3 regions of the Corynebacterium hansenii genome follow, and region 3 is predicted to be linked to each of the others. Evidence: riboswitches for the same ligand, from Rfam matches in the RefSeq annotation. Region 3 holds a riboswitch; each other region holds the start of a gene.
What was found. Region 3 has a riboswitch for thiamine pyrophosphate ahead of CHAN_RS09490 (bifunctional hydroxymethylpyrimidine kinase/phosphomethylpyrimidine kinase). Riboswitches for the same ligand answer to the same signal wherever they lie in the genome.
Positions count from the first base shown of each region.

Region 1: it holds a riboswitch for thiamine pyrophosphate, as region 3 does, so the genes downstream of both, CHAN_RS04150 (ECF transporter S component) here and CHAN_RS09490 (bifunctional hydroxymethylpyrimidine kinase/phosphomethylpyrimidine kinase) in region 3, are expected to answer to the same signal.
Region 2: it holds a riboswitch for thiamine pyrophosphate, as region 3 does, so the genes downstream of both, thiC (phosphomethylpyrimidine synthase ThiC) here and CHAN_RS09490 (bifunctional hydroxymethylpyrimidine kinase/phosphomethylpyrimidine kinase) in region 3, are expected to answer to the same signal.

Region 1 is NZ_CP047211.1:925,020-928,355, reverse strand. Features, by position in the region: gene CHAN_RS04155 (ABC transporter ATP-binding protein) at 1-1,398, opposite strand, end outside; gene CHAN_RS04150 (ECF transporter S component) at 1,414-2,118, opposite strand; TPP riboswitch at 2,120-2,249, opposite strand; gene CHAN_RS04145 (hypothetical protein) at 2,297-3,336, shown strand, end outside.
Region 2 is NZ_CP047211.1:397,133-400,468, forward strand. Features, by position in the region: gene thiC (phosphomethylpyrimidine synthase ThiC) at 269-1,981, opposite strand; TPP riboswitch at 1,974-2,090, opposite strand; gene CHAN_RS01760 (LuxR C-terminal-related transcriptional regulator) at 2,297-3,226, shown strand.
Region 3 is NZ_CP047211.1:2,173,062-2,176,397, reverse strand. Features, by position in the region: gene CHAN_RS09490 (bifunctional hydroxymethylpyrimidine kinase/phosphomethylpyrimidine kinase) at 1-1,615, opposite strand, end outside; TPP riboswitch at 1,606-1,702, opposite strand; tRNA gene CHAN_RS09485 (tRNA-Asn) at 1,930-2,001, shown strand; gene CHAN_RS09480 (hypothetical protein) at 2,303-2,812, opposite strand; gene CHAN_RS09475 (hypothetical protein) at 2,826-3,336, opposite strand, start outside.

The sequences.
Region 1 (3,336 bases), 1.2 Mb from region 3:
GACCGTGACGCCGTCGTCGACGAGGCCACGGAGCATCCGCAGCAGTTCCGCGAACGTGCGGCGGTCCTGCCCGAAGGTCGGCTCATCGAGGATCACCGCCGACGGCGCGGTCGACAGGACGGTGGCCACGGACAGGCGACGCTTCTCCCCGCCCGACAACGTGAACGGGTTCGCCCCGGCCAGGTGCGCCAGGCGCAGGCGCTCGAGGAGCTCCTCCACGCGCGCGGCGCCGGCGGGATCGCGCAGCAGCTTCGGGCCCAGCTCCAGTTCCTCGCGCACCGTCGGGGTGACGAACTGGTGCTCCGGCGCCTGGAAGACGCTGCCGATGCGCTGCGCCAGCTGCTTCGACTTCCATTTCATCGGGTCCGGGCCGGCGCCGCGGGCGATGGCATCCGCGGCGGCGATGCGCCCGCCCATCGGCTCGAGCAGGCCGCCCATGGTCAGCGCCAGCGTGGATTTGCCGGCGCCGTTGGGCCCGACGATGCACGTCGACGCCGCCGCGGGCACCATCGCGGTGATCCCGCGCCGCACGGGCGCGCCATCGCCGCCGTAGCCGATGGCGAGGTCGTCGAGGATGAGCGCGGGCGGCGCGGATGCGGGCACCGGCACGGCCGCGCCCGTCTCCGGCGGCGGCCCCGGCAGCCACACGCCGGCGTCGCGGAGGAAGTCGCCGTGGCGGGACAGGATCTCCGCCGGCGGCCCGTCGGCGATGACGGTCGAACCCGTGGTCGCCCGATCGCGCGCGGCACCCTCCGGCGAGTCGATGACGAGGATGCGGTCGACGTGACCGACCCACGCCTCCACGCGGTGCTCGACGACGATCAGCGCCGCACCCGTCGCGTCGGCGGCGCGGATGGCGGCGTCGCGCAGAACCGGCACGCCCTCCGGGTCGATGTTCGCGGTGGGCTCGTCCAGGCAAATCACCCGGGCGCCCATCGCCAGCACGCCCGCCAGCGCCAGGCGCTGCTTCTGGCCGCCGGACAGCTTCGACGTCGGATGATCGAGCGGCACGTCCAGCCCCACCAGATCGAGGGCCCGGCGGACGCGCCGCCAGATCTCGTCGCGTGGCACGCCCAGGTTCTCCGCGCCGAAGGCGACGTCATCGCCGACGCGGGCGGAAATGACCTGGCTCTCCGGGTCCTGCAGCACCAGGCCGACGACGCCGCGCACCTCGGCCGGGTCGTCGCCGCCCACGCGCAGCGTTCCGGCGTCCTCGCCGTCCTCGTCGTCGCCGAGCACCCCGGCGATCGCCGCGAGCAGCGTCGACTTGCCCGCGCCCGAGGGGCCGAGCAAAAGGACCTTCTCGCCCGAATCGATGTCCAGGTCTACGTCGGAAAGCGCGGGCCTGCGCCGGCCCGCGTGGCGCCACCCGAAACCGGCGGCGGAGATGAATGCCATCGCGCCCTCGCGCGGCTAGATCTCGCCGCGGCGCTCGCGGCCCGCGGCGAAACGGTCCAGCGCACCCGTGCCCGCCAACGCGCGGACCAGGGCCCAGCCGACCAGGCCGGCGAGAACCGCGCCGGAGACGAGCAGGCAGACGAGGTAGATCGAGTTGAACTGCCAGGTGCGCGCCAAGTTGCCGGAGGTGAACAGCTCCAGCAGGAACGCGCCGGCGCCGGCCGCGGCCCCCGCCAGCACGGCGACGGGCGCGGTGAAGCGGCGGTACGCGAAGAGCAGGAAGATCAGCTCCGCACCCAGCCCCTGGGCCAGGCCGGAATACAGGGTGGAGATCCCCCACTGGTTGCCGATCAACGCGGACACCGTCGCCGCGATGACCTCCACGAACAGCGCCGCACCCGGCTTGCGGATGACCAGCCCGCCGATGACGCCGCCCAGCAGCCACGGGCCGACGACCAGGCCGCCGAGGCCCGGCGTCAGCGCGTCGGCCGCGGTGAACCACGCGCCGCCGACGACGTTCCACACCACGAAAATCAGGCCGACCGCCACGCCCAGCACGGCGGCCGTGACGATGTCGATGACCCGCCAACCTCGGCGGGCCTTCTTGCCGGCGTCGGGCGCCGGGGCGGTGCCGGAGCCCCCGATCACCCCCGCCCCCTCATCGACTCCGGTCCGGGCGGGCTGCGCCGCATCGGACGAATTACGGTGATCGCTGGACATGTGAGTGGCCTCCGTCGCTTCCTTCGCCGGCATTACCCGGACAGGTTCCTACGGTCGAGGGCGGCGGACCGCGCCCTCCTCTCAGCCCCACGTCATCCGTCGGATCGGCCGGGGCTCCCGTGCGCATTTCGACCGAATGGTACCTCACCCCGGGGACCGCCCCTAAAGTTGGGAAATTATGAGCACCGAACACGCGGACCAGACCGCCGCAACCGCCACGCGCGTGGACGACGCCGAGGCACCCGAGCCGATGGACGACCAGGAGGCCTTCGAGCCCCGCATCACCCGGAAAACGTGGCTGCTGCTCGTCGGGGTCATCGTGGCCATCCAGGCGATCGGCCGCATCTGGGTGCTGGCGGGCCGGACGTTCTACTGGGACGACTTCATCATCGTGGGCTCCGCCGCCGACGCCGCATGGTGGACCCCGGACTACTTCCTCCAGCCCCACGACGGGCACCTGGCGCCGCTGGCGTTCATCGTCCAGGCGGTGATCAACCAGCTCGCCCCGTGGCAGTGGTGGCTGCCCGCGACGCTGATGCTGCTGGGCCAGGTGGCGGTGACGGTCCTCATCGCCCGGGCGCTGCGCTACATCGCCGGCCGGTCCTGGCAGGCGTTGGCGGCCCTGGCCCTGGTGGCGTGGACGCCGCTGACGCTGCCGGGGTCGACGTGGTGGTCGGCCGCGGCCAACGCCCTGCCCATGCAGCTGGCCATCGCCGGCATCACGGCGCTGGCCATCCGCGTGAGCCTGCGCCAGGAGCGCCCCGTTTCCTTCCGCGCCATCGCCGCCGCGACCGTCGGACTGGTCATCGCCCTGGGCTTCTTCGAGAAGACGCTCGCCGTCGCCCCGGTGGCGCTGGCCGTGACCATCGCCGTGGCCTACATGGAGCGCCGGTCCATCGTCGAGGTGCTGCTGCGGGCCCGCGCCCTGTGGCTGTCGCTGGGCCTGGTCACCGGCGCGTGGGCGCTGTTCTACTCGCTCACCGCCCTGGCCGACGCCGGCGAGGCGTCGTCCGAGCCGCGCGCCGAGCTCTTCTTCAACGGCCTGGGCCAGGTGCTGGCGGGTCTGGCGGGCGGCCCCTGGTTCTGGGACCGCTGGGCGCCGGGCCAGCCGTGGTCCGACGCCCCCTCGGGGCTGGTCAGCGTAGGCGCGGTGCTGGTGCTGCTGACCATGGCGGTGACCATCGGCCGCGACTACCGGGCCTGGCTGCCGTGGTTCAT
Region 2 (3,336 bases), 1.3 Mb from region 3:
GGGGCGCAGAAGCGCGCTCGGGGCATACGTCTAATGCAGTGTCTCTCCAAGAGGTGTCCCGTTGAAAGAAAAAAGGTGAACGGAAGGTGAACTAAAGGCGCGTTTCAGAGTGATGTGCACCGCATGAATGAGCCGGCGGCGATGGAGATCACCCGAATCCCCATCGCCGCCGGCTCGTCGGCCTCTCTCGGCGCTCGCTCACGGGCACCCGGTGTCCGCGAGCCTCCTGCTCCGCCGCCGGTGCCGCCTCCTCAGACTTCGGTGCCGCCTACTCCGCCGTCAGCGGCAGGTACACGCGGCCGCCGGCCGCCTCGAACTCCTCGGACTTCTCCGCCATGCCGGCCTCGATGGCCTCGACGGTCTCCAGGCCGTGCTCGCGGGCGTAGTCGCGCACGTCCTGCGAAATGCGCATGGAGCAGAACTTCGGCCCGCACATCGAGCAGAAGTGCGCGGTCTTCGCCGGTTCCGCCGGCAGCGTCTCGTCGTGGTACTCCAGCGCGGTGTCGGGGTCGAGGGCCAGCGCGAACTGGTCGTGCCAGCGGAACTCGAAGCGCGCCTTGGACAGCGCGTCATCGCGCTCCTGGGCCCGGGGCAGGCCCTTGGCCAGGTCCGCCGAGTGCGCGGCGATCTTGTAGGTGATCACGCCGACCTTCACGTCGTCGCGGTTCGGCAGCCCCAGGTGCTCCTTGGGGGTGACGTAGCACAGCATCGCGGTGCCCGCCTGCGCGATCATCGCCGCGCCGATGGCGGAGGTGATGTGGTCGTATCCCGGCGCGATGTCCGTCGCCAGCGGACCCAGGGTGTAGAACGGGGCCTCCTCGCACAGCTCCTCTTCCAGGCGCACGTTCTCGGCGATCTTGTGCATGGGCACGTGCCCCGGGCCCTCGATCATGACCTGCACGCCGCGGGACTTCGCGATCTTGGTCAGCTCGCCGAGGGTCCGCAGCTCCGCGAACTGGGCTTCGTCGTTGGCGTCGGCGATCGAGCCGGGGCGCAGGCCGTCGCCGAGAGAGAAGGTGATGTCGTACTCGGCGAAGATGTCGCAGAGCTCGGCGAAGTTCTCGTACAGGAAGGACTCGCGGTGGTGCGCCAGGCACCAGGCCGCCATGATCGACCCGCCGCGCGAGACGATGCCGGTGACGCGGTTTGCGGCGAGCGGCACGTAGCGCAGCAGCACGCCGGCGTGGACGGTCATGTAATCGACGCCCTGCTCGGCCTGCTCGATGACGGTGTCGCGGTAGATCTCCCAGGTCAGCTTGGCCGGGTCGCCGTTGACCTTCTCCAGCGCCTGGTAGATGGGCACGGTGCCGACGGGCACGGGGGAGTTGCGCAGGATCCATTCGCGGGTTTCGTGGATGTCGGCGCCGGTGGACAGGTCCATGATCGTGTCGGCGCCCCAGCGGGTGGCCCACACCATCTTCTCCACCTCCTCGGCGATCGACGAGGTGACCACGGAGTTGCCGATGTTCGCGTTGACCTTCACGGCGAACTTCTTGCCGATGATCATCGGCTCCAGCTCCGGGTGGTTCTTGTTCGCGCAGATCACCGCGCGGCCCGCGGCGACCTCCGAGCGGACCAGCTCGGCGTCGACGTCCTCGCGGGCGGCGACGAAGGCCATCTCCGGGGTGACGATCCCCGCGCGGGCCCAGGCCAGCTGCGTCGAAGCCTTGAGTTCCGGGCTTTGCGACGACGCCGGCGCCGGTGCAGGGGTCGGCCAGCTGTCCCTGGTCTTGGGCAGACCGCCGTGCAGATCGGGGTCGGCGTCGGTTTCGGTGTACGGGCCGGAGGTGTCGTACGCGTCGAAGTGCGTGCCATCGGTGAGGTTGATGCGGCGGGCCGGGATGCGGAGGACGACATCCTCCGAATCAAACGGCGAACCGTCGAACACGACGTCGTCGTAAAGCTTCTCGGAGCGGTAGATCGGGCCGGTGGTGACCTGGTCACGGGCCTCGTCCATGGGGTTGGCGGCATGCTTCGCCATAGCGGTCCTTTCCTACGCCGGCATTACCCGGACAGGTTCGAACGGTCGGCATCCGCATTCCCGATGCCCTCTCAGCGCCGGTTCGGTGGGCGCTCCCGTGGGAGTTATTCGGTTGTGGAAAACGAGCGTACCGGAACCCATTCGGGGGCGGTGCGACGCCCCATCGGGGGTGGGCGGGGCGCCCGAAAGCGGAGAAATGCACGTCGGCGGCAAATGCGGTGTCGTTTTCGGGGGAGACGCGTCGTCTATGATGTTTTGGAACCGCAATCGAATTGCCCGGGCGCGCGGGGCGCGACCCACGAGGAGGACACGCCGATGCCGCACAACCGGCCGCGGGACCGCGACCTGGCGAAGCAGCTCGTGCGCGAACTGCGCAGGGACGCGGACCTCCCGGTCGTGTTCCTGGGCATCGGCGGGCAGGCGGGGGTGACCATCGGGGAGGGCATCGGCCTGCGCTCGGACGGCGTCCGCGGCGTCAACGTCATCCCGGGAGAGGGGCTCGGCGGGCGCGTTCTCCGGGACCGGCGCCCCGCGGTCGTCGCGGACTACGAGGCCGCGCGCACCATCACCGACAGTTATCTGACGCAGGTGCAGAACGAGGGGCTCGGCCCCGTCATGGCGGTGCCCATACTCTCCAGCATCGGGGAGACCAGGATGGTGCTGTACGGCGCGCACCGGGAGAAATTCGAGTTCGGGGACCGGATCCGGTCGGTGGCGATGCGCCTGGCGACGAAGGCCGCCACCGAGCTGCGCATCCGCGATGAAGTGGACCGGCGGATCGGCATGGCGCAACGCAGCACCGCGGAACTCCGCGAGGCGGGGGAGGGGCCCGGATCGTCCGACTTGGAACGGCTGCGGGAATTGCACGCGGATCTGCGCGCCATCGCCGCCACGACCGCGGACGAGGAGGCCCGGGACAAGCTGCTCGCGGCGTCCGGCGGCATCGCGGCGATCCTGTTCCCGGGCGCCGGGGGAGATGCGGTGCGCGCGGCCGACGCCGGGGGAGCGGGAGCCGCAGCCGGAGGGGGCGCTGGCGCGCAGGCGGATGCGCCGGCGTTGACGGCCCGCGAACTCGACGTGCTGTCGCAGGTCGCGTTGGGGTGCACCAATGCGGAGGCGGCGGCGCGGCTGTCGCTGAGCGTGGAGACCGTCAAGGCCTATCTGCGCAACGCCAGCGCCAAGCTCGGCGCGAAGGGTCGGCATGCGGCGGTGAGCCGCGCGCGGATCCTCGGTCTCATTCCCTGAGATCGAGCGTGCGCGGGGCGGGAAAAAGGGGACCGCGGGTAGGGGTGAAGGGGCGCTGAAACGGGCGGAAGTCGCGCCGCAAACCCCCGTTTCGCGAAGTTTTCCGCGAC
Region 3 (3,336 bases):
CCTCGTGCCAGGACGACAGCCGGAAGGCCCGGTCCATCGCCGCGCGTTCGGTGGTCGTGGCGGTGGTGGCGTACTTCGAGCAGATGTCGATGGCCCGGTTGGTGTCGGAGTCGAAGGCGTCGTCGGCGTAGGTGTCCAGCCACCGCGCGTACGGGTGGGCGTCGTGGTTGCGGGCGATCAGCCGGTGGCCGATGTCGCGGTAGAGCCAGAAGCAGGGGAGGACCGCGGCGATGAGTTCGCCGTAGGAGCCGCGGGCGGCGGTGGCGACCAGGTGGTCGACGTAGGCGCGGGTGACCGGCGACGCCTCGATGGCGCCTGCGCCCTCGTCGCCGGCGTCGTCGCCGAGGAAGCTGCGGTGCAGTTCCATCTCGCCGGCCAGGGCGCCGTGGGCGGCGTAGGACCAGAACATCTGCTCCTCCTGCGTCGGCGCCAGCGAGGACGCCGCGGCCAGCGCGCGGGAGTAGCCGTTGAGGTACAGCGCGTCCTGGGCCAGGTAGCGGCGGAAGGCTTCCTGCGGCAGCGTGCCGGAGCCGAGGCCCTTGACGAAGTCGAGGTCGTCGATCGCCTCGCGCAGGTCCGCGATCGATTCCCACCACTGGTCGGCGATGGTCGCCGCGTCGGCGGCCAGCCCCCGTTCCCACAGCTGCGCGAAGTGGTGGACGGGACCGTTGCCTTCGCCGACTTCCAGCTCGTCGGCGTGGCGCAGCGCGGAGGTCAGCCACTCCTTGGCCACCCCGACGGAGCGGAAGGGGTCGCCGATGCGGGGCCACAGCGCCGCGATGGCCGCGGAGATGGAGCAGCCCGTGCCGTGGGTGTTGCGGGTGTCGATGCGCGGCCCGGTGAACCGCTCGGCGGATCCGTCGGGGCGGACCAGCGAGTCCACGACGACGTCGTCGCGCAGGTGCCCGCCCTTGGCCAGCACCAGGACGTCGTGTTCGGCGGCCACCGCGTGGGCCTGGTCGAGGGCTTCGCCGGGCGTCGTCGCCGGCTGGGTGCCCGCGAGCACGGCCAGTTCGGGGATGTTCGGGGTGACCAGGTCGACGTGGCGCAGCAGGCCGCGCAGGGCTTCCTCGGCCTCGGGCTTGAGCAGCCGGTCGCCGGAGGTCGCCACCATGACGGGGTCCAGGACGACGATCGGGGAGGGCGCGCCCTCGAGGAACTCGGCGTCGGAGCCTTCGTCCGCGGCGGTGTCCCCGGAGTCGGTAGCGCCGGAGTCGGCGGCCCCCGCGTTGCGGCTGCGCAGCGCATCCAGCCAGTCGGCGACTTCGGCGATGATCGGCGCGTCGAAAAGCATGCCGATCTTCACCGCGTCGATGGCCACGTCATCCGACACCGCATCGAGCTGCGAGCGGAGGAACTCCACCGGGGGCACGTGGACGTCGCGCACGCCGCGGGTGTTCTGGCTGACCAGTGCGGTGACCACCGCCATGCCGTACGCGCCGTGCGCGGAGAACGACTTCAGGTCGGCCTTCACGCCGGCGCCGCCGGTGGGGTCGGTGCCCGCGATGGACAGCACCCGTGGGATCCGGCCGGTGCGCTGGACGCCGCACGCGACGCATCCTCCGTTCCAGTCCTCCGGGTACTGCCGGTATGCGGAACGTGGTGCGTCGCCCATTGCAACATCCTTTCGCCGGTGCCAGCCGGATCAAGTTCGGCGGGTGTGCTCTCAGCCCGGGCGGCCCGGGCACCCCGTGTTGCGCGAAACGTTAGCAAACGCGCCGGTTGCTTTGCGACGGCCCGGCCAGCGCCCGTCCGCCCTGCCGGATGGGGTCCGGCCGTCGCTCGTCCGCTCTGCCGGATGGGGTCCGGCCGGGTGGCTTCCGGCGCGGGCGGCTGCGCGGCCGAAATGAGGTGTGACCTGCTGATTTGGCGTCCATATGGGTACTGGGTAGAGTAATGATCCGTCGCACGGAGACGTGCCGGAGACATTCCTCCATAGCTCAATGGCAGAGCATTCGACTGTTAATCGAAGGGTTGCTGGTTCGAGTCCAGCTGGAGGAGCAAAAACAGCAGGTCAGAGGGAAAATCCTCTGACCTGCTTTCGTCTTTTCGGCCGAAAAGGACCAACAAAGGACCAAATAATAATCAAGACCCCCGGCAATGGACGATGATCGCCGGACGATTCTTGACCGTTCATTACCCCCGCGCCCGCGAGGACCAAGGGCGCAACGTCTCAACGAGCGCGAACCACCGCCCCGTGCGATGATCACCACGGTCGCCCGCCCACCCCCACTGGCTCAAAAGGGCCGGCGGCCACGTCCCGGCAGCTCCCGCCCACCCCGGCGGTCGAGCGCCGGGACACCTACGTGTAAACGCCGCGGACGTAGCCGACGATTCGAATCCTGCCCCCTTGATTCTCGATCCGGCGACCATTGGGAAGGATGAATTCCAGCAAGTACTTCAAGTCCTCGACAGGGTCCATCAACCCCACCTGAAGTTTGAGAACCTCGCCTGGTAGCAGGATCGGCGCAGTATTGTCGGTAAAATCATCCAGATATTCAGGATACGGCGAAAGGGCATAACACCTGCCTCCCTCGTATGGGAATTCAATTTTCACAGAAAACACGGGTGTCTCTGCGAGGTTGTGAACGCTAACTGTCCACTTCGAACTCTTTCCCTGGTCGCGATCGTCGTTCTCGACAACGACAGGGTTCAGCTTCGCGGTCGCCATGGTTGACGCCTCTTCCGCTTCCCGGCGATCTCTTCGGCGCTGTTTTGAATCCCAAATGCCGTTGCCGACGGCAATCGCTACAGCTATGACCCCTGTTATAAGGCTGCCGTAAAACCTCGGATCGGCCCAAACGCTATCCATGCGGACAGCATACTTAGATCACCAACGGCACCAGCCGGCCCGGACGAAACACCCGGCCCGTCACCCGAATGAACCGCCCACGGGAATACACCTCGAGTCCATCACGCCGCACACCCGGCCCCTCCCGCAGCAACCCGAACACATGCAACCCCCGGCCCGACACGCTCACCTCAACCCACGCCCCCGGATTCGCTTCCAGCACCGCCCGCGCCACCGCAGACACCACCCGCCCCCGATCATCCAACGCCCCATCCAAGTCGATGCAGCCAACCCCGCCGCCCAACATCACCCCGAACCCATCACCAGCACCGGACTGAACATCCGCGAACTCCGCCCACGTCCGCGGATTGATGCTCGACGCCGGGCGCCCATCGACCATGACCGGCCGCTTCCCCTCGGCGCGAACCCACCGCCGGCCCTCCCGAAGCCCCGCCGGAATCTCCGTTTTCCGGCGGCGCCGATACGCCTTCTGCCGGCACGCATTCGAGCAAAACCGCGCCGGCCGCCGCGAACGCGACGGATCA